DNA from 3 places in the Streptomyces sp. NBC_00005 genome. Region 3 is predicted to be linked to each of the others. Evidence: riboswitches for the same ligand, from Rfam matches in the RefSeq annotation. Region 3 holds a riboswitch; each other region holds the start of a gene.
What was found. Region 3 has a riboswitch for cyclic di-AMP ahead of OG303_RS14845 (M23 family metallopeptidase). Riboswitches for the same ligand answer to the same signal wherever they lie in the genome.
Positions count from the first base shown of each region.

Region 1: another riboswitch for cyclic di-AMP. It lies ahead of OG303_RS26460 (M23 family metallopeptidase); the one in region 3 lies ahead of OG303_RS14845 (M23 family metallopeptidase).
Region 2: another riboswitch for cyclic di-AMP. It lies ahead of OG303_RS21610 (transglycosylase SLT domain-containing protein); the one in region 3 lies ahead of OG303_RS14845 (M23 family metallopeptidase).

Region 1 is NZ_CP108316.1:5,746,317-5,752,581, reverse strand. It holds gene OG303_RS26465 (aldo/keto reductase) at 1-157, opposite strand, end outside; gene OG303_RS26460 (M23 family metallopeptidase) at 404-1,438, opposite strand; cyclic di-AMP (ydaO/yuaA leader) riboswitch at 1,450-1,607, opposite strand; gene OG303_RS26455 (PP2C family protein-serine/threonine phosphatase) at 1,832-2,944, opposite strand; tRNA gene OG303_RS26450 (tRNA-Met) at 3,067-3,140, opposite strand; gene OG303_RS26445 (dihydrofolate reductase family protein) at 3,253-4,383, opposite strand; gene OG303_RS26440 (MarR family winged helix-turn-helix transcriptional regulator) at 4,468-4,983, shown strand; gene ribA (GTP cyclohydrolase II) at 5,091-5,726, shown strand; gene OG303_RS26430 (histidine kinase) at 5,874-6,265, opposite strand, start outside.
Region 2 is NZ_CP108316.1:4,716,992-4,723,256, reverse strand. It holds gene OG303_RS21625 (ATP-grasp domain-containing protein) at 1-257, shown strand, start outside; gene OG303_RS21620 (FAD-dependent oxidoreductase) at 325-1,527, shown strand; gene OG303_RS21615 (HAD family hydrolase) at 1,660-2,472, shown strand; gene OG303_RS21610 (transglycosylase SLT domain-containing protein) at 2,479-3,213, opposite strand; cyclic di-AMP (ydaO/yuaA leader) riboswitch at 3,219-3,426, opposite strand; gene OG303_RS21605 (CocE/NonD family hydrolase) at 3,667-5,664, opposite strand; gene OG303_RS21600 (peptide MFS transporter) at 5,681-6,265, opposite strand, start outside.
Region 3 is NZ_CP108316.1:3,224,983-3,231,247, reverse strand. It holds gene OG303_RS14860 (DNA topoisomerase (ATP-hydrolyzing) subunit A) at 1-1,562, opposite strand, end outside; gene OG303_RS14855 (M16 family metallopeptidase) at 1,832-3,226, shown strand; gene OG303_RS14850 (M16 family metallopeptidase) at 3,223-4,611, shown strand; cyclic di-AMP (ydaO/yuaA leader) riboswitch at 4,815-4,977, shown strand; gene OG303_RS14845 (M23 family metallopeptidase) at 4,991-5,755, shown strand; gene OG303_RS14840 (GntR family transcriptional regulator) at 5,943-6,265, shown strand, end outside.

The DNA.
Region 1 (6,265 bases), 2.5 Mb from region 3:
CGGTGTCGAGGAAGTTGCCGCCCGCGGCCGCGTAGGCGTCGAGCACGGCGAAGGACGTGGCCTCGTCTGCGGTCCAGCCGAAGACGTTGCCGCCCAGGGAGAGCGGGAAGACCTCGAGGCCGGAGGAGCCGAGCTTGCGAAGAGAGGGAGAAGTCATGCTTCACGTCAACGGCGGCTGTGGAGTGTCCCATTCCACAGCCGCCGCAAAGATCACGTAAACGCTGGACGAAGCCGGACGCTAGGGCCCTTCTGATGGATCTCCGTGGAAGAAGGAGCGGCGTTCGGTGCGTGCGATCGGCGTGCGGCGTGGAGGGTCATGTGGCGGAGCCACCTGGCCCTTCGCGCCGTGCGGTGAGCGTGCGTGCCGGGCGTCGCGACGCCGCGGAGATCCATCAGAAGGGCCCTAGGGGTTGAGACCCTTGCTGCGCAGCCACGTCATCGGGTCGATGCCGGTGGCCTGGCCGCCCGGGTGGACCTCGAGGTGCAGGTGCGGCCCGGTCACGTTGCCGGTGGCGCCGACCCGCCCGATCACATCGCCCGTGCTGACCTTCTGGCCCACGCTCACGCTGATCGACGACTGGTGGCAGAACCACAGCTCCGTGCCGTCGTCGAGGGTGATGATCGTGCGGTAGCCGTACGATCCCGCCCAGCCGGCCTCCTTGACGGTGCCGCTGTGGATGGCCTTGATGAGCGTGCCCGTGGGGGCGGCGAAGTCGAGGCCCGTGTGGTAGCCGGAGGACCACATGGAGCCGGCCTGTCCGAAGGTGCCGGTGATCGTGTACGACACGACCGGCAGCTTGAACTGCTTGGCCAGCTCGGCCAGGCGCGCGGCCTCGGCCGCCTTCTTGGCCTCCGCCTCCGCCTTCTCCTTGGCCGCCTCGGCCTTGGCCGCGGCAGCCTTCTCCGCCTTGGCGGCCGCGTCGTCGACCTGCTTGGCGAGGGCCGCCTCGGTGGCCGCCTGGCTCTTGCCGTCGACCTGGACCTGCTGGCTCTCGGCCTGCGCCATGATGCGGTCGCGCAGCGCCTCACCGGCGTCCCTGGCGCCCTGCGTGGTGTCCTCGGTGGTCACGCCGACCGTGCTGAGCGCGGTCGCGGAGCCCTTGGGGGCGTCCGGGGAGTCGCCGAACACCGAACCCACGGAGGGCAGATCGGGCATGGAGATCGACACCGGCGGCTTGCCGGTGTTGGCGCTGGCCATGCCGCCCGCGCCGACGGCGGCTATGACACCGACGCCCAGAACCGTGGAGCTGCGGGCGAGTCCCCCGCCACGCTGCTTGGCCACGCGATGCTTGCCACGCGCGGGCCGGAGGGAGTCCTCGGTGGGATTCCACTCCTCCCACGGACCCTCGTCGGTGCCGTAGCTGCCGTAAGCGAAGGTCTCTGTGCTGCGCCGGCCCGGGACGAACGGGGCTTCTGGGGCAGGCGGGTTGGACGCCACGTAGGCGTACTCCTTTCCTTCCTTCTCGCCTACCGGGTTAGCTGACGGGTTCGGAGCAGGAAGGTCTCCTACGCGCGTATACCTGCCGTGTGTCCACGGCGGTATCAGCGCGATTCACCCCAGGGTGGTGGTTCCCCGGTTCCCTTGCGGGATTCGGCGCGTGCGCACGGAGCCGACTCTTGTGACGGCTGGGACGACCGCGCTGCGTTATCGAACGTTAATAGACGCGGGGTGCCGATTCCAAGGTGTTCCACTTGATCATTAACCTTTCTGGCCAGGACTTACGGGCCATGAGCGGCGAAAAACGGGCGAGTTGACCATGTCCCGGGATCCCCACAGGTGCTGACGGTATGTCAGTTGTTATGCGGAGGGGCATCGCCCGATCACGCCCGGTCACATCGGGTCGGAAACCGCAGCGGACGACCGGGGCCGGCGGACGGCGAGCAGCGCCATGTCGTCCGTCGTGGCGTTCCCGGTGTGCCGGCGCACCTCCTGCGCGAGGGTGGCGAGCAGCACGGCGGGGTCGTGGAACACCCGGCCGGCGAGCCGGTCCGCGGGGTCGAAGAACCTCCCGTGCGCGTCCCGCGCCTCGGACAGCCCGTCGGTGTACAGCAGCAGCGTGGCCCCGCTGCGGAACTCGCTCTCCTCGGCGCGGTCCGGCCAGGACCCCAACTCGCCCAGGCCGAGCGGCAGTGCGGGCTCCCGGGCCTGCAGGGTGCGCACGGTGCCGTCCGGGTACAGCAGCAGCGGCGAGGGATGACCCCGGTTCACGATCCGCACCGTCCCGTCCCCGTGCGGGAGTTCGGCGAGTATGGCGGTGGCGAACCCCTCGACCGCCTCGAGCCCCGCGCGCCGGGTGCCCTCGCGCGCGAGCGCCCGCTCCAGCCGCTGGGCGACCGCCTCAAGGGTGGCCTCCTGCTCGGCGGCCTCGCGGAAGGCCCCGATCACGACGGCGACCGCGGCCACGGCCCCCATCCCCTTCCCGCGCACGTCGCCCACGACCAGCCGTACCCCGTGCGGGGTGTCCTGCACCGCGTACAGGTCGCCGCCGATGAACGCGCCCGCCTGCGCCGCCTCGTAGCGGGCCGCGATCGCGAACCCCCCGATCCGCTCGGCCGGTTCGGGCAGGACGGCACGCTGGGCGGCCTCGGCGATCTCGCGCTGCGAGGCGAGCTCCTCGCGGCCGCGACGGACGAGGAGGTTGATGAGGACGGCCAGGACGGAGACCGTCACGACGGTCGCCAGCTCGGTGACCGCGTCGACGTCGAAGACGACGCCGAGCCTGATGTGGATCGCGATGACGACGAGGATCGTCGCGATGCCCATGAGGATCGTCCCGCGCCGCGAGTAGAGCGGGGCGGCGACCAGCGGCGCGGCGGTGAAGAAGGGGGCCGCGGTGAACTCCGACGGGGTGAGGTAGTCGTAGCACGCGCCGCCGGCGAGCAGCAGGGCCGGGAGCATGCGGACGAAGGTGCGCGCGTACGAGATCGGCCCCTCCTGCTCCACACCCCACAGATTTCCCGGAGAGGGGGCGGTCGGCGAGCGGTGTGGGCCGACCGGATGACCGAAGAACCGCAAAACACTCAGGGCCGGAATCCAGTGACTGGATTCCGGCCCTGAGCCTTGAGTAGCGGGGACAGGATTTGAACCTGCGACCTCTGGGTTATGAGCCCAGCGAGCTACCGAGCTGCTCCACCCCGCGTCGTTGTGTCTCAAGCATACGCCATCCGCGGGACCACCAGCACCACGGTGTGGATCCGCCCCCGTCCGCCCCCGTTCAGCTGCATCTCACCGGCGCCTCGCCCGCGTCGAAGTCAGGCCGGCAGGTGACGGTTCGGCGCCTTCGCCCGCTCCTCGAACTCCGGCAGTACGAACACCTCGACCCCCTGCGCCGCGAGCAGCCCGCTCCCGTCCGCCCCCGTCACGAACGTGTCCGGCTCCCGCCAGGCCGTGACCACCCGGCGTACCCCCGCGTCGAGGATGAGCCGGGCGCACGGCTTGGGCCGGGACGCGCGGTGGGCACAGGGCTCCAGGCTGCTGTACACCGTCGCCGCCGCCAGCCTCGGGTCGGCCGGGTCGAGCTTGGCGAGGGCCGCCTCCTCGGCGTGCACGACCGGGTCGTCGCCCTCGCGCGAGTGGCCGCGGGCGAGCTCGGTGCCGTCGGCGGCGACAATCACCGCGCCCACGCTGAAGGCCGTGCGGGAGGGCGGGCACAGGGTGGCCAGCTCGCAGGCGAGGGCCAGCCAGTGGTGGTCGGCAGCGGAGGCGAGCGGGCCGGTGCCGGGGGCGGTGGGCTCGTAGCGCATGAGGACGACGTCCTCGATCCGCCGGGTCTCCGTCAGGCGCAGACGGCCGCCCTGGTAGCCGCCGGGGCCGAAGAGGCGGGGCGCGTCCGCCTCACCCACGAAGAGGGGGGCCAGGACGAGCTGGAGTTCGTCGGCGAGGCCCTGCTGGAGGAGCTGGGTGTGGATCGTGCCACCGCCCTCGACCATCAGGCGCCGCACGCCGCGCACGTCGTGCAGGTGCTCCAGTAGCCGCCGCCAGTCGAGGTCGGGGCCGAGCGGGACGACGTCGGCGGCGAGGCCGAGCGCGCGGGCCCGTTCGGCGCCCTTGTCGGTCGTGAGGACGAGCTTCTCGCCGCCCGTGTGCCAGAACTTCGCGTCCGGGTCCAGGTCGCCGGAGCCGCTGACGGTGACCTTGAGGGGGTACTCCGGCTTCCCCGCCGCGACCCGGGCGGCCCGGCGCTCGGGCGAGTTCACCAGCAGCCGGGGGTTGTCGGCGCGGATCGTGCCGGCACCGATGAGGATCGCGTCGACGGACGCCCGCACCTCGTCCACGCGGTCGAAGTCGGCCCGGCTGGAGAGCAGGAGGCGCTCGGGGCCGGTGTCGTCGAGGTAGCCGTCGAGGGAGACGGCGGCGGACAGCAGGACGTACGGGTGGGGCATCGACGCGCCCTCTCTGCGAAGCGGGCCTGGTTGCCGGTCGGGGCGGGGCTTGGTTCAAGTTTGAAACAAACCTACACTGGGGGTATGACGACTCGCTGGCTCACCTCCGAGGAGCAGCGCGCCTGGCGCGCGTACATCGCCGCGACGCACCTCCTGGAGGACGCGATCGACCGGCAGCTCCAGCAGGACGCCGGCATGCCCCACCTGTACTACTCCATCCTGGCCAACCTCTCCGAGATGCCCGAGCGGCGGCTGCGGATGACCGATCTGGCCGAGAAGACGAAGATCACGCGGAGCCGGCTGACGTACGCGGTGGCGCGGCTGGAGAAGGACGGTCTCGTACGGCGGGAGAACTGCCGATGGGACAAGCGGGGCAGCATCGCCGCGCTCACCGAGGAGGGCATGGCGGTACTGGAGCGCACGGCGCCCGGCCATGTCGAGACCGTACGCGCCTCGCTCTTCGACCACCTCAGCGAGGAGCAGGTGGGTCAGCTGGAGGAGATCTGCTCGGGGATCGCGCGGGCGCTCGACGAGGGGGGCAGCCGCCCCACCCCGGACGACGTGCCGTGGCGGCGCCGGTCGTCACCGCCCTGTTCGTGACGCGGGCCGTAAAGAGGTTGCTTCAAATTTAAAACATGGGATAGGGTCCGAGACCGTAGAGCTGCTTCAAATCTGAAGCAGATGCCACTGGACCCGGGAGAACCCGCATGCCCGACTTCCCCGCCGCCACGCCGCGCGCCCGCGTCCGGGTACCGCTGCGCTTCCAGGACGGCTACAGCGTCGACGCCGAACTGGTCACCTTCCACGGCCTGACCGACGGGCAGGAACACGTGGCCGTCGTCCTGGGCGAGCCGGGCCCCGTCCCGCTGGTCCGGCTGCACTCCGAGTGCCTGACCGGCGATGTCTTCGGCTCGGCCCGCTGCGACTGCGGCCCGCAGCTGAGGGAGGCGGTCGAGCGGATCGCGACGCGCGGCGGCGTGCTGCTCTACCTCCGCCAGGAGGGCCGCGGCATCGGCCTCTACAACAAGCTGGACGCCTACGCCCTGCAGGACCAGGGCCTCGACACGTACGAGGCGAACGCGGCCCTGGGTCTGCCCGAGGACGACCGCGACTACACGGCGGCCGCGCAGATGCTCGGGGCCCTGGGCATCGACACCCTCGACCTGCTGTCCAACAACCCCGACAAGGCCGGTCAGCTCCGTGACCTGGGCATCACCGTCCACGACCGGGTCCCCACGGGCGTCTTCACCACCGCCCACAACGTCCGCTACCTGCGCGCGAAGGTCCTCCAGACCCAGCACACGCTGCCGCTGGGCGAACTGACGGACCGCAACGCCGGCTGACGACACGGCGATGAACGGCTGGTCATGACCGCCCATAAAGACAACAAAATTGTTGACAATTGATCTGAGGGCATCCTAAGTTCGGGTCGGCGGCGTCCGGTCTTCCCGTCTGTCTGTATCGGGCGCCGCCACCTCGCGGTCCGCCGCTCACCACACGCAGGGCAGCGTCACGTCGATCACCGTCGGCCCTCCGGCCGGGCTGGACACCTCCATCGTCCCGTCCAGCGCGGCGACCCTCCGCCGCATGCCGAGCAGCCCCGAGCCGCCCGTCTCGTCGGCGCCCCCGAGCCCCTCGTCGGCCACCCGCACCCGCAGCCCGCGCCTGAGCCGCTCGAGCCGGACCGAGGCCCGCGTCGAGCCGCTGTACTTGGCCGCGTTGGTCAGCGCCTCCGCCACCACGAAGTACGCGGCCGCCTCCACCGCGGCCGGCGCCCGCAGACCGTCGGCCTCCAGCCGGTCCACCTCCACCGTCGTCTGCAGCCCTCCCCCACTCCCGGCTTCGCTCGAGCGGGGGGACCCCCACCTCGCGGCCAGTGCCC
Region 2 (6,265 bases), 1.5 Mb from region 3:
AGGGGGAACAGCGGGCCGGCCACCGGTACATCGTGGAGAACATCGACCTGCCCGCCCTGCTCGCCTACCGCCGCAGCGGCTATACGACGCCGCACGCACCGGCGCGCGCGAGCGGGACGGAGCTGGCCTGGCTCGCGGGTGACGACCCGCTGCCGTTCCTCACGATGCTCGCGCGCTTCGTGCGGCCGGGCGCGAAGCACCTGTATCAGCTGTGGCGCACCAACCGCCGCGGCAGCACCACCAGTTCGGGCAGTTAGCCGGCCAGCCGGCTGCCCGAGCCGAACCACACGAAGTGACGAAGTGAACGTCCTGGGGAGGGACTTCGTGATTCAACCGGTTGCAATCATCGGCGCCGGGCCGTTCGGCCTGTCGACCGCCGCCCATCTGCGCGCACGCGGCATCCCGGTCCGCGTCTTCGGCGAGCCCATGGTCAGCTGGCGCGACCACATGCCCGTCGGAATGCTCCTGAAGTCGACTCCGGTCGCCTCCAACATCGACGCCCCGCAACAGGGCCACAACCTCGTCGACTACTGCGACGCCGCCGGCATCAAGCGGCTGGTGACGGACGAGGACATCATCCCGGTCGAGACGTTCATCGCCTACGGCGACTGGTTCCGGCAGAAGCTGGTGCCCGAGCTGGAGCAGGTGCGGGTGGTGTCGGTGGACCGGCACAAGGGCGGCGGCTTCGAACTGAAGCTGGACTCGGGCGAGTTGTTCACCGCCCGGGCGGTCGTCGTGGCGACCGGCCTGTCCGGCCTCGCGCACCTGCCGGCGGAGCTGGCCTCGGCCGCGGCCGACGGGCCCACTCCCACGGGCCCGGTCTCCCACAGCTCCCAGCAGCACGACCTCAAGCGCTACGCCGGCCAGGACCTGATCGTCGTCGGCGCCGGGCAGTCCGCGCTGGAGACGGCGGCGCTGGCGGCGGAGGCGGGCGCCCAGGTCAGGGTGGTGGCCCGCGGTCGCGGCACGGTCGCCTTCGGCGCGCCGCCGTGGCAGCAGCCGAAGCTGCGCCCCGAGTCGCCCTTCGGCCGCGCCTGGTCGCTGTGGGCCCTCAGCTACTACCCGCACCCCTACCGCTACCTCCCGGCCGAGGCCCGCCACTACCTGGTGCGCCGGGTCCTCGGCCCGCTCGGCGCGTGGTGGCTGCGCGACCGCTTCGAGAGGAAGGTCCAGGTCAGCGAGGTCGACCGGATCGTACGGGCGGAGGCGGCCGACGGCAGCCCGAAGCTGACGGTCCGCACCCTTGCGGGCCGCACCGAGGACCTGTCCGCGGACCACGTCATCGCGGCCACCGGATACCGCGTGGACATCGCGGCGATGGACTTCCTCGGCCACGAACTGCGCACGCGCCTGGCGGTGAGCCGCGGCACGCCCAAACTGGGCGCGGGGTACGTCTCCTCGGTCCCGGGCCTGTACTTCACCGGCCTGCCCGCCGCGGCGTCGTACGGCCCGGTGATGCGCTTCGTGTGCGGCACGGAGTTCGCCTCCCCGAGGCTCGCCAAGCACCTGGCGGCAGCGCACGGGTAGGCCGGGTCCGGGGCACCACCCGGTGATGAAGAACCCACCAGGGTAGGGAAGTTGAGCAAGGGACGGCGGTGAAGTCCGCGGTCGTCCGGTTCGCGATGAGTCGGTGGGGCGTCCTGTCCGTATTCTCTGATCATGGCCGCACCCACCGCATATGCACTCATCGCCACCGACCTGGACGGCACGCTGCTCCGAGGCGACGACACGCTGTCCGACCGGTCCCTCGCCGCACTCGCGCGAGTGGCCGTGGCCGGCGCCCGGCACCTGGTCGTGACGGGCCGGCCGGCCCCCAGAGTGCGGCCGCTCCTGGACGAACTGGGCAGCAGGGGGCTCGCGGTGTGCGGGCAGGGCGCGCAGGTGTACGACGCCGGCGCGGACCGCCTGCTGTGGTCCGTCACGCTGGACCGGGAGCTGGCCGAGACGGCCCTCGGCAAGATCGAGGCCGAGGTGGGCGAGGTGTACGCGGCCGTCGACCAGGACGGTGTGGAGGGGCTCACGCTCATCGAGCCGGGCTACCTCATGCCGCATCCGACGCTGCCGGCCGTACGGGTCGAGCGACGCGACGACCTGTGGTGCGAGCCCATCAGCAAGGTGCTGCTGCGTCATCCCGACCTGTCCGACGACGAGTTGGCGGCGACGGCGCGTTCGGTGGTCGGTTCGCTGGCCACCGTCACCATGTCGGGGCCGGGGACCGTCGAACTCCAGCCATGCGGCATCACCAAGGCGACGGGCCTCGCGTTGGCCGCCGAACACCTGGGACTCGGGCCGGACCGGACGATCGCCTTCGGCGACATGCCCAACGACATCCCGATGTTCGACTGGGCCGCCCACGGCGTCGCCATGTCCAACGCCCACCCCGAACTCAAGGCGGTGGCCGACGAGATCACCCGGTCGAACGAGGACGACGGCATCGCCGTCGTCCTCGAAAGACTCTTCCCGGGTGTGTGATGCGGCTCAGTACGCGCCGAACACGTTGTCGATCGACCCGTACCGCGCGGCTGCGTAGTTGCAGGCGGCGGTGATGTTCGCGACCGGGTCGTAGGGGTTGAGCGACGTGCCGGGCACGTGGTAGGCGAGGAACGTCGGGTCGATGACCTGCAGCAGGCCCTTGGACGGGGTGCCGGCGACGGCGTTGGAGTCCCAGTTGTTGATGGCGGCCGGGTTGCCCGACGACTCCCGCATGATGTTGCGGTAAATGCCGTCGTACGTCCCGGGAATTCCCTTCTGCGCCATGATGTCCAGCGACTGCCGGATCCAGCCGTCGAGGTTGTTCGCGTAGGTCTTGACGGAGGCCTGGGTGGCGTGGACGACGGACGAGGACTTCTTGGTGGACGTGGCGGCAGTCGCGCTCGCCGTCTTCGTCGTCCTGACCGTCAGCTTGAGGCCCGAGTGGATCAGCCTGGGGTTGTCGCCGATGGCCTTGCGGTTGTCCTTGTAGAGCTGCTGCCAGCCGCCCGGGGTGTCGTATTTGTCCGCGATGCCATAGAGCGTGTCGCCCTTGACCGTGGTGTACGTAATGGACTTGACCTGCGATGCGGCCGACGCGGCGGGGGCCTGGGTCGGCGTCGCGGCGCTCGCGGTCGTCGCGCTCAGGAGCGGGAGTGCGAGGGCGGCGGTGCCGGTGCAGGCGACGACGATGCCTCGGGTGAGTGAGCTGGTTCTGGGGTGGCGGTGCTTGCCTCGGGACATGGCGCTGTTCCTCTCCGGCGCCTGCGAGGTGAGCTGTCGGGTTCGGGCGGGGAGATGCCCGGCCACGCAGCCGTACGGCTGCGTGACTTCACCCCAAGCCGGTCCGGGGAATGCCCGGTCCGGCGACTTACCTGGTTCCCCCGCTCCTGCCGTGCGAGTGAGTTGGTCGATGGGTCGTGTCCGGGCGGCGGCAGGATTCGGCGTTCCACCCGACAGGCCCGGAACGTATGCGAGAGCACACGTCCGGAACAAGTGCGGGATTCGTACATCCGCCTTTTGACCTTGGTGTGAGGCTCATGGGGCGCTTGATCCTTTGCAACTGCCAAGCCTCAACTGGCTTGCAGCGGAAGGGGAGTCGACAAAGGCCGGGACATCGTCGACCGGCGCGGCCGCGTGAGCCAAGTCACTGGCATCCACAAGGGCGGCAAATCAGGCAATGGGCCCAACTCGTGGTCAACCGGCCGTCCGTGGGATCCGCTTCTCCCAAGTCCGGTGGAAGACCACCTCTTCACCCTCGGAGCAGATCACCTCATTGATGGCGAAAAAGGACTCTTCGTCGCAGGTGATCTCCGAGCGTGTGCGGATCGTCGTGTCCCAGGCCAGCTCGGGGCGGTGCAGCCGGATCGACCAGTCCGAGCGGGTGCGGGCCGACAGGGGGTCGGCCTCCTGGATCGTGTACGTCTCCAGCGCGTCCTCGGTGAACTCCAGTCCGTCGGGGTACACGCGCGTGCCGCCGTAGCGCGGGTCGACCTCCAGGCGCCATTCGCCCTTGGCCACGTCACGCACCACCAGGCGCTCGGGGCGCGGTTCGTCCAGTGTGATCGGGTGGTTGACGCCCATCGGCTCGGACTGCTCCGGCTCCTCGAAGGTGATCGCCCTCTCGTCCAACGCACGTGCGCGTACCGGGAGTTCCAGGAAGCTGCCCACCGCGTGCAGGGTGAAGCCCGCCGCCGAGTCGGGCCGCGGCCAGAGCCACGGCCAGTACGCGGAGGACAGGGCGAGGCGGATGCGGTGGCCGGGCGGGAACGCGTGCCCGATGCCGTTCAGCTCGAACTCCACGTCCTCCGTGGCTCCCGGCGCCCACGGCACGGCCAGGTCGCGCCCGTGCCGCGCCGACAGGTTCAGCGCGCCTCGCGTCACCAGGGTCGACGAACCGTCCGGTGCCACGTCACACACTCTCGCGACGACCTGCCCGCTCGGCACCTCGCACGTCAGCCGCAAGCGCACCCGCGGCCGCCCCAGCACCCACGTCTCCTCCTCTGCCTCGAACTCGAAGCACACGGCCCGCCCGTCCTCGTCACGCTGGTCCGGCGGCAGGTCGGCGTCGTTCCCGAACGGGAAGAACCGGCCGGCGTCCATGCCCGTGTACTGCGGGCAGCGAACGATCTGGGGCTCGCCCTGGAGGGCGTACGAGACCGTCGTGACGTCGGGGGAGGGCCAGGCCGCCTCGCCGACCCAGCGGCCGGGCAGCGTCTCGTACACCGTGGCCGGCGGGTGCGAGTCGCTGACGTACGCGCGCAGCAGGGGCTCCTCCATCACCCCGGAGTCGACCCCCTTCAGCCAGTGGTCCCACCAGCGCAGGGTCTCCTGGAGGAAGCCGATCGCCGGGCCGGGCGGCAGGCCCCGGTCCGGGTACTGGTGCGACCAGGGGCCGATCAGGCCGCGTACGCGGTCGGCGGGCAGGTGCTCGACGAGCCGGAGCACCGTGTCGCGGTAGGGGTCGTGCCAGCCGCCCACCGCGAGGACGGCGGCGTCGATCGCGCCGTAGTCCTCGCAGACGCTGCCGTGCCGCCAGTAGCCGTCCCGGGTCTGGTGCTCCAGCCAGGTGTGCAGGAAGGGGTCGACGGTCTCGAGGCGCTTGAGCCACATGTCCCGCCAGGCCTCGCCGACGTACTGCGGGTCCGGCGGGCGGCAGACGAAGGCGAGCATCGTGGCGGCCCACGCGTGCATGTCCACCGCGAGGACGGAACCTCCCATGTAGTGCACGTCGTTGTCATAGCGGTCGTCCGTGGAGCAGACGGTGACGACCGCCTTGAGCGGCTCGGGCGCGAGGGCCGCGATCTGGAGGGAGTTGAAGCCGCCCCAGGAGATGCCGAACATGCCCACCTTGCCGTCGCACCAGGGCTGCTCCGCAAGCCAGTTGACCACCGCGACCCCGTCGGCGAGCTCCGTCGCCGAGTACTCGTCCGTCGGCATGCCCTCGCTGTTGCCGTGCCCGCGGACGTCGACCCGGACGGAGGCGTAGCCGTGGCCCGCGTACCAGGGATGGCGCTGGTGGTCGCGGGGCGCGGTCCAGTCGGTCAGGCGGTACGGCAGGTACTCCAGGAGCGCCGGCACGGGCTCGTCGGTCAGGGGGCGCCACACGCGCGCGTACAGCAAGGTCCCGTCGGCAAGCGGGATCCAGAGGTCCTCGTGAGTCGCCTCGTGGGGGAAGGACGTACGGATGTGCATGCTCATCGCAGTGACCTCAGTGGACGGGGTGCATGGTGCGGCGCAGCCAGGGCGCCGCGGCGGTCACGGCCAAACCCGCGGCCACCGCGATGGCGCCGTTGACGCCGAAGTAGGCGGGCTTGGAGACGTTGTCGTAGAGCTTCACCGTCTGGGCCTGGATGCCGTTGGCGAGGGCGAGGGACAGGAACCAGAGCGACATGGTCTGACTGGAGAAGGCGGCGGGCGCCAGCTTGGTCGTGGCCGACATGCCGGAGGTCTCCAGCAGGACGTCGCCGAGGCCGAGCAGGAGGTACGAGCCCACGATCCACCAGGCGGACATCAGGTAGTCGTCACCCGAGTGGCCGGACGTCGGCAGGACCATCAGCAGGAAGGACAGGCCGCCGAGGACGACCCCGATGGCGATCTTGTTGGAGGCGTGCGGCTGGCTGTGGCCCATGCGGACCCAGAGCGCGGCGACCACCGGGGCGAGGCTGACCTCGAAGGCACCGAGCGCGGAGGCGTACCAGCTCGCGGGGAAGTCGAAGCCGAGGAGGGTCGTCTCGGCGTTCGTCGAGGCCAGCAGGATCATCGTCGAGTACGCCTGGAAGAGGATGAAGTTGAA
Region 3 (6,265 bases):
ACACGGCACGGGTCGTCCGCGACCTGCAGCGGCACGGCGGCCGAGGGGGCGCCCGAGGCCTCCAGCAGGACCGTACGCCGCTCGGTGCCGAACTGCTTTGCCACGGCGGCCAGTTCGGAGGAGACCAGCTTGCGCAGCTCCGCGTCCGACTCGAGGATCCGGGTCAGCTCGGCGATCTCCGCCTTGAGCCTGTCCTTCTCCGACTCGAGCTCGATCCGGTCGAACTTGGTCAGACGGCGCAGTGGCGTGTCCAGGATGTACTGGGTCTGGATCTCCGACAGGGAGAAGCGCTCGATCAGGCGCTCCTTCGCCTGCGCGCTGTTCTCGCTGGAGCGGATCAGGCGGATGACCTCGTCGATGTCGACGAGCGCGGTGAGCAGGCCCTCCACCAGGTGCAGGCGGTCGCGCCGCTTGGTGCGGCGGAACTCGCTGCGGCGCCGCACGACCTCGAAGCGGTGGTCGAGGTAGACCTCCAGGAGCTCCTTGAGGCCGAGCGTGAGCGGCTGGCCGTCCACCAGCGCGACGTTGTTGATGCCGAAGGACTCCTCCATCGGCGTCAGCTTGTAGAGCTGCTCCAGGACGGCCTCCGGCACGAAGCCGTTCTTGATCTCGATGACCAGGCGCAGGCCGTGGGCGCGGTCGGTGAGGTCCTTGACGTCGGCGATGCCCTGGATCTTCTTGGAGCCGACCAGGTCCTTGATCTTGGCGATGACCTTCTCGGGGCCGACCGCGAAGGGCAGTTCGGTGATGACCAGGCCCTTGCGGCGTGCGGTGACGGTCTCGACCTCGACCGTGGCGCGGATCTTGAAGGTGCCGCGGCCCGTCTCGTACGCGTCCCGGATGCCGGCCAGGCCGACGATGCGGCCGCCGGTGGGCAGGTCGGGGCCAGGGACGTGCTTCATCAGGGTGTCGAGGTCCGCGCCCGGGTAGCGGATCAGGTGCCGGGCGGCGGAGATGACCTCGGCGAGGTTGTGCGGCGGCATGTTCGTCGCCATGCCGACCGCGATGCCCGACGAGCCGTTCACCAGCAGGTTCGGGAAGGCGGCGGGCAGGGCGACCGGCTCCTGCTCCTGGCCGTCGTAGTTGGGCGTGAAGTCGACCGTGTCCTCGTCGATCGACTCCGTCATCAGGCTGGTGGCCTGGGCCTGGCGGCACTCGGTGTACCGCATGGCGGCCGGCGGGTCGTCGTTGCCCAGCGAGCCGAAGTTGCCGTGGCCGTCGACGAGCGGCACGCGCATGGAGAAGGGCTGGGCCATGCGCACCAGGGCGTCGTAGATCGACGCGTCGCCGTGCGGGTGCAGCTTGCCCATGACCTCGCCGACCACGCGCGCGCACTTCACATAGCCGCGGTCGGGGCGCAGCCCCATCTCGTTCATCTGGTAGACGATGCGGCGGTGCACCGGCTTGAGGCCGTCACGGGCGTCGGGCAGGGCTCGGGAGTAGATGACCGAGTACGCGTACTCGAGGAAGGAGCCCTGCATCTCGTCGACGACGTCGATGTCGAGGATCTTCTCCTCGTACGAGTCATCGGGCGGCGGGGTCTTCGTGCTGCGGCGGGCCATCGCTGCCGGCTCCTTGCTGAAGCGTGAACGGTATCTGACGCGGACCATTGTGGACCGCGGCACTGACAACGCGGGCCAGGACCCGGTGTCGGCGGTCCGGCTCGGCTCGCGGGGGGTCACCCTGCCGCGGCTGCCCGCAGGTTACGCGATCCGCTGTGGGCGTACGTCGTCCGGGAACTTCGCCGACGGTCCGCACGCTTGCATACAGTGGCAGGACCGGCAGGAAAACCGCGGTTCGAACCACCGCACCCGCGATCGAAGGGACGTACATGCCCATGGGTCACACGGCCACAGACCAGGCAGGCACCGGGGGCCTGACAGCGACCGAGCACCGCCTGGCCAACGGCCTGCGCGTGGTGCTCTCCGAGGACCACCTGACCCCCGTCGCGGCGGTGTGCCTCTGGTACGACGTCGGATCGCGCCACGAAGTCAAGGGACGCACGGGCCTGGCTCACCTTTTCGAGCACCTCATGTTCCAGGGCTCGGGTCAGGTCAAGGGCAACGGGCACTTCGAGCTGGTGCAGGGCGCGGGCGGCTCGCTCAACGGCACCACCAGCTTCGAGCGCACCAACTACTTCGAGACCATGCCCACCCACCAACTGGAGCTCGCCCTCTGGCTGGAGGCCGACCGTATGGGCTCCCTGCTCGCCGCTCTCGACGACGAGTCCATGGAGAACCAGCGGGACGTCGTCAAGAACGAGCGCCGGCAGCGCTACGACAACGTGCCGTACGGCACGGCGTTCGAGAAGCTGACCGCCCTCGCCTACCCGGAGGGCCACCCCTACCACCACACCCCGATCGGTTCGATGGCCGACCTGGACGCGGCGACGCTGGAGGACGCGCGCGCGTTCTTCCGCACGTACTACGCGCCCAACAACGCGGTTCTGTCGGTCGTGGGTGACATCGACCCGGAGCAGACGCTCGCCTGGGTCGAGAGGTACTTCGGGTCCATCGCCTCGCACGACGGCAAGCCCGCCCCCCGCGACGGCTCGCTGCCCGAGGTCATCGGCGGGCAGCTGCGCGAGGTCGTCGAGGAGGAGGTCCCGGCGCGCGCCCTGATGGCCGCCTACCGGCTGCCGCACGACGGCACGCGCGAGGCGGACGCCGCCGACCTGGCGCTCACCGTCCTCGGCGGCGGCGAGTCCTCCCGTCTCTACAACCGGCTCGTACGGCGCGACCGTACGGCCGTCGCGGCCGGGTTCGGCCTGCTGCGGCTGGCCGGAGCGCCCTCCCTGGGCTGGCTGGACGTGAAGACCTCCGGTGACGTCGAGGTGCCGGTCATCGAGACCGCCATCGACGAGGAGCTCGCCCGGTTCGCCGAGAAGGGTCCCACCGCCGAGGAAATGGAGCGCGCCCAGGCCCAGTTGGAGCGCGAGTGGCTGGACCGGCTCGGCACCGTCGCGGGCCGCGCCGACGAACTGTGCCGGTACGCCGTCCTGTTCGGCGACCCGCAGCTCGCCCTGACGGCCGTCCAGCGCGTCCTGGAGGTGACCCCCGAGGAGGTCAAGGAGGTCGCCAAGGCCCGCCTGCGCCCCGACAACCGCGCGGTGCTCGTCTACGAGCCCGTCTCGGGAGAGCCCGCGGAGGACGCGGATCCCCCGGAAGACCCCGAGGCGGAGGCCACGATCGAAGCCCGCGACGAGAACGAGGAGGCGGCCAAGTGACCGAGCTCGCCACGATGCAGTTCCACCCGCAGCCCCAGGCGGGCGAGGCCAGGCCCTGGGCCTTCCCGGCCCCGGAGCGCGGTGCGCTCGGCAACGGCCTGACCGTCCTGCGCTGCCACCGCCCCGGCCAGCAGGTCGTCGCCGTCGAGGTGCTCCTGGACGCGCCCCTGGAGGCCGAGCCGGCCGCCGTCGAAGGCGTCGCCACGATCATGGCGCGCGCCTTCTCGGAGGGCACCGACAAGCACTCCGCCGAGGAGTTCGCGGCCGAGCTGGAGCGGGCCGGCGCCACCCTCGACGCGCACGCCGACCACCCGGGCGTCCGCCTCAGCCTCGAAGTCCCGGCCTCCCGCCTCGCCAAGGCGCTCGGCCTGCTCGCCGACGCGCTCAGGGCGCCGGCGTTCGCCGACAGCGAGGTCGAGCGGCTCGTCCGCAACCGCCTGGACGAGATCCCGCACGAGCTGGCCAACCCGTCCCGCCGCGCCGCCAAGGAGCTCTCCAAGGAGCTGTTCCCGGCGAACTCGCGTATGTCGCGCCCGCGTCAGGGCACCGAGGAGACGGTCGAGAAGATCGACGCCGCGGCCGTACGCGCGTACTACGACCGGCACGTCAGGCCCGCCACGGCCACCGCGGTCGTCGTCGGCGACCTCACCGGCATCGACCTGGACGAGCTGCTCGGGGACACCCTGGGCGCGTGGACGGGCTCCAAGGCCGAGCCCCGTCCTGTGCCTCCGGTGACGGCAGACGACACCGGGCGCGTGATCGTCGTGGACCGTCCCGGCGCCGTCCAGACGCAGTTGCTCATCGGCCGCGTCGGCCCCGACCGGCACGACCGCGTGTGGCCCGCGCAGGTGCTCGGCACGTACTGCCTGGGCGGCACGCTCACCTCCCGTCTGGACCGCGTCCTGCGTGAGGAAAAGGGCTACACCTACGGTGTGCGCGCGTTCGGCCAGGTACTCAGGTCCGCCCCGGACGGCTCCGGTGCCGCGATGCTCGCGATCAGCGGCTCCGTCGACACCCCCAACACGGGACCGGCCCTGCAGGACCTGTGGACCGTGCTGCGCACGCTCGCCGAAGGGGGCCTGACCGACGCCGAGCGCGACGTCGCCGTGCAGAACCTCGTCGGGGTCGCGCCGCTCAAGTACGAGACCGCGGCGGCCGTGGCGAGCACGCTGGCCGACCAGGTCGAGCAGCACCTGCCGGACGACTTCCAGGCGACGCTGTACCAGCAGCTCGCCGCGACCGGCACCGTGGAGGCCACCGCGGCGGCCGTGAGCGCCTTCCCGGTGGACCGCCTGGTGACGGTCCTCGTCGGTGACGCGGCCGCGATCAAGGAGCCCGTCGAGGCCCTCGGGATCGGCGAAGTCACCGTCGTGACGGCCGAGTAGAGGATCGGTCGGCGCACACGCGCGCAGGGGCCCTGGTGACTGATGAGTCACCAGGGCCCCCTAATGTCCGAATTGGGGGAGAGGTTGCCTGTCTGACCTGTGGCATGCGCTACAAAACGCGTGATCCGTTTGGGGATTGAAAGTCGCCCCGCTTAGCGTCGTCCGGGCTGTCCGTCAGGCACCGAGCCGCATCCGCGGCAACCGGACAGCCATCGCCGAGTCCCCGTACGGCGCGAGCCAGGGGAGCCGGGGACCCACGTAGTCCCTGGGGTGAATCGGACGCCCGCGCGCGCAGCGAGGGGGTCCGTAGGAGACCTTCCTGCTCCGAACCCGTCAGCTAACCCGGTAGGCGAGAAGGAAGGAAAGGACCAGCCACTACATGGCGTTCACCCGCGCCACCGGGAAGCACCGTCGTCCCAGCCGGATGCACCGCACCAGCACGCGCGCCGCCGGCGTCGCGGCCCTCGCCACCACCGGTGTCATCGGCACCCTCGCCGCCCCGGCGCTCGCCGCCGAGAGCTCCGTCGAGCAGACCGGCCTCACCCCCGTCATCACCATCGGCGACGCGATCGCCGACAAGATCGACGCCCAGGCCGATGCCCAGAAGCAGGCCGCCGAGGAGGCCGCCCGCAAGAAGGCGGCCGAGGAGGCGGAGCGCAAGAAGGCCGCCGCGAAGGCCAAGGCGGAGCGCGAGGCCAAGGAGCGGGCCGCCCGCGAGGCCGAGCGCAAGCGCCTCAACACCTTCGTCGCGCCGATCTCCAACTCGTATGTCTCGACCGGCTACAAGACCGGTGGCTCCCTCTGGTCCTCCGGCAGCCACACCGGCATCGACTTCCACGCCGCGACCGGCACGACCGTCCACGCGGTCGGCTCCGGCACCGTCGTCGAGACGGGCTGGGGCGGTTCCTACGGCAACCAGGTCGTGATCAAGATGCACGACGGCACGTACACCCAGTACGGCCACCTGTCGTCCATCGGTGTCTCGGTGGGCCAGACGGTCACCCCGGGCCAGCAGATAGCCCTCTCCGGCGCGACCGGCAACGTCACCGGACCGCACCTGCACTTCGAGGCCCGTACGACGCCCGAGTACGGCTCGGACATCGACCCCGTCGCCTACCTGCGCTCGCACGGCGTGAACGTCTGACGACGAACCGCAAGATCCCCTGAGACCCCGGCTCCCGAGCCGGGGTTTTCGGCTTTTCTGGTGCCCCGCTGTCCAAAAAATATCCATGGATTCCGGCCCGCCATCGGAAATTCCGGCTCCGTGCAATAGAGTCACGGAACACACGTCAATCATCGACGTTTCACGGGGATTAAGTCGGAGGTCGGTCATGCGTATTCCGGCGCACTCGGTGTGCACGGCGATCCGGGACGACATCGTCGCCGGTGTCTACGAGCGCGGCAGCCGGCTCACCGAGGAACTCCTCGCGCGCCGCTACGGCGTCTCGCGCGTGCCCGTCCGCGAGGCGCTGCGCACCCTGGAGGCGGAGGGCTTCGTGGTGACCCGGCGGCACGCGGGCGCGTGCGTCGCGGAGCCGACCGAGCAGGAGGCCTCCGACCTGCTGGAGATGCGCATGCTCCTGGAGCCGCTCGGCGCCTCCCGGGCCGCCCAGCGGCGCACCGAGGCCCACCTCAAGGTGCTGCGCGGCCTGGT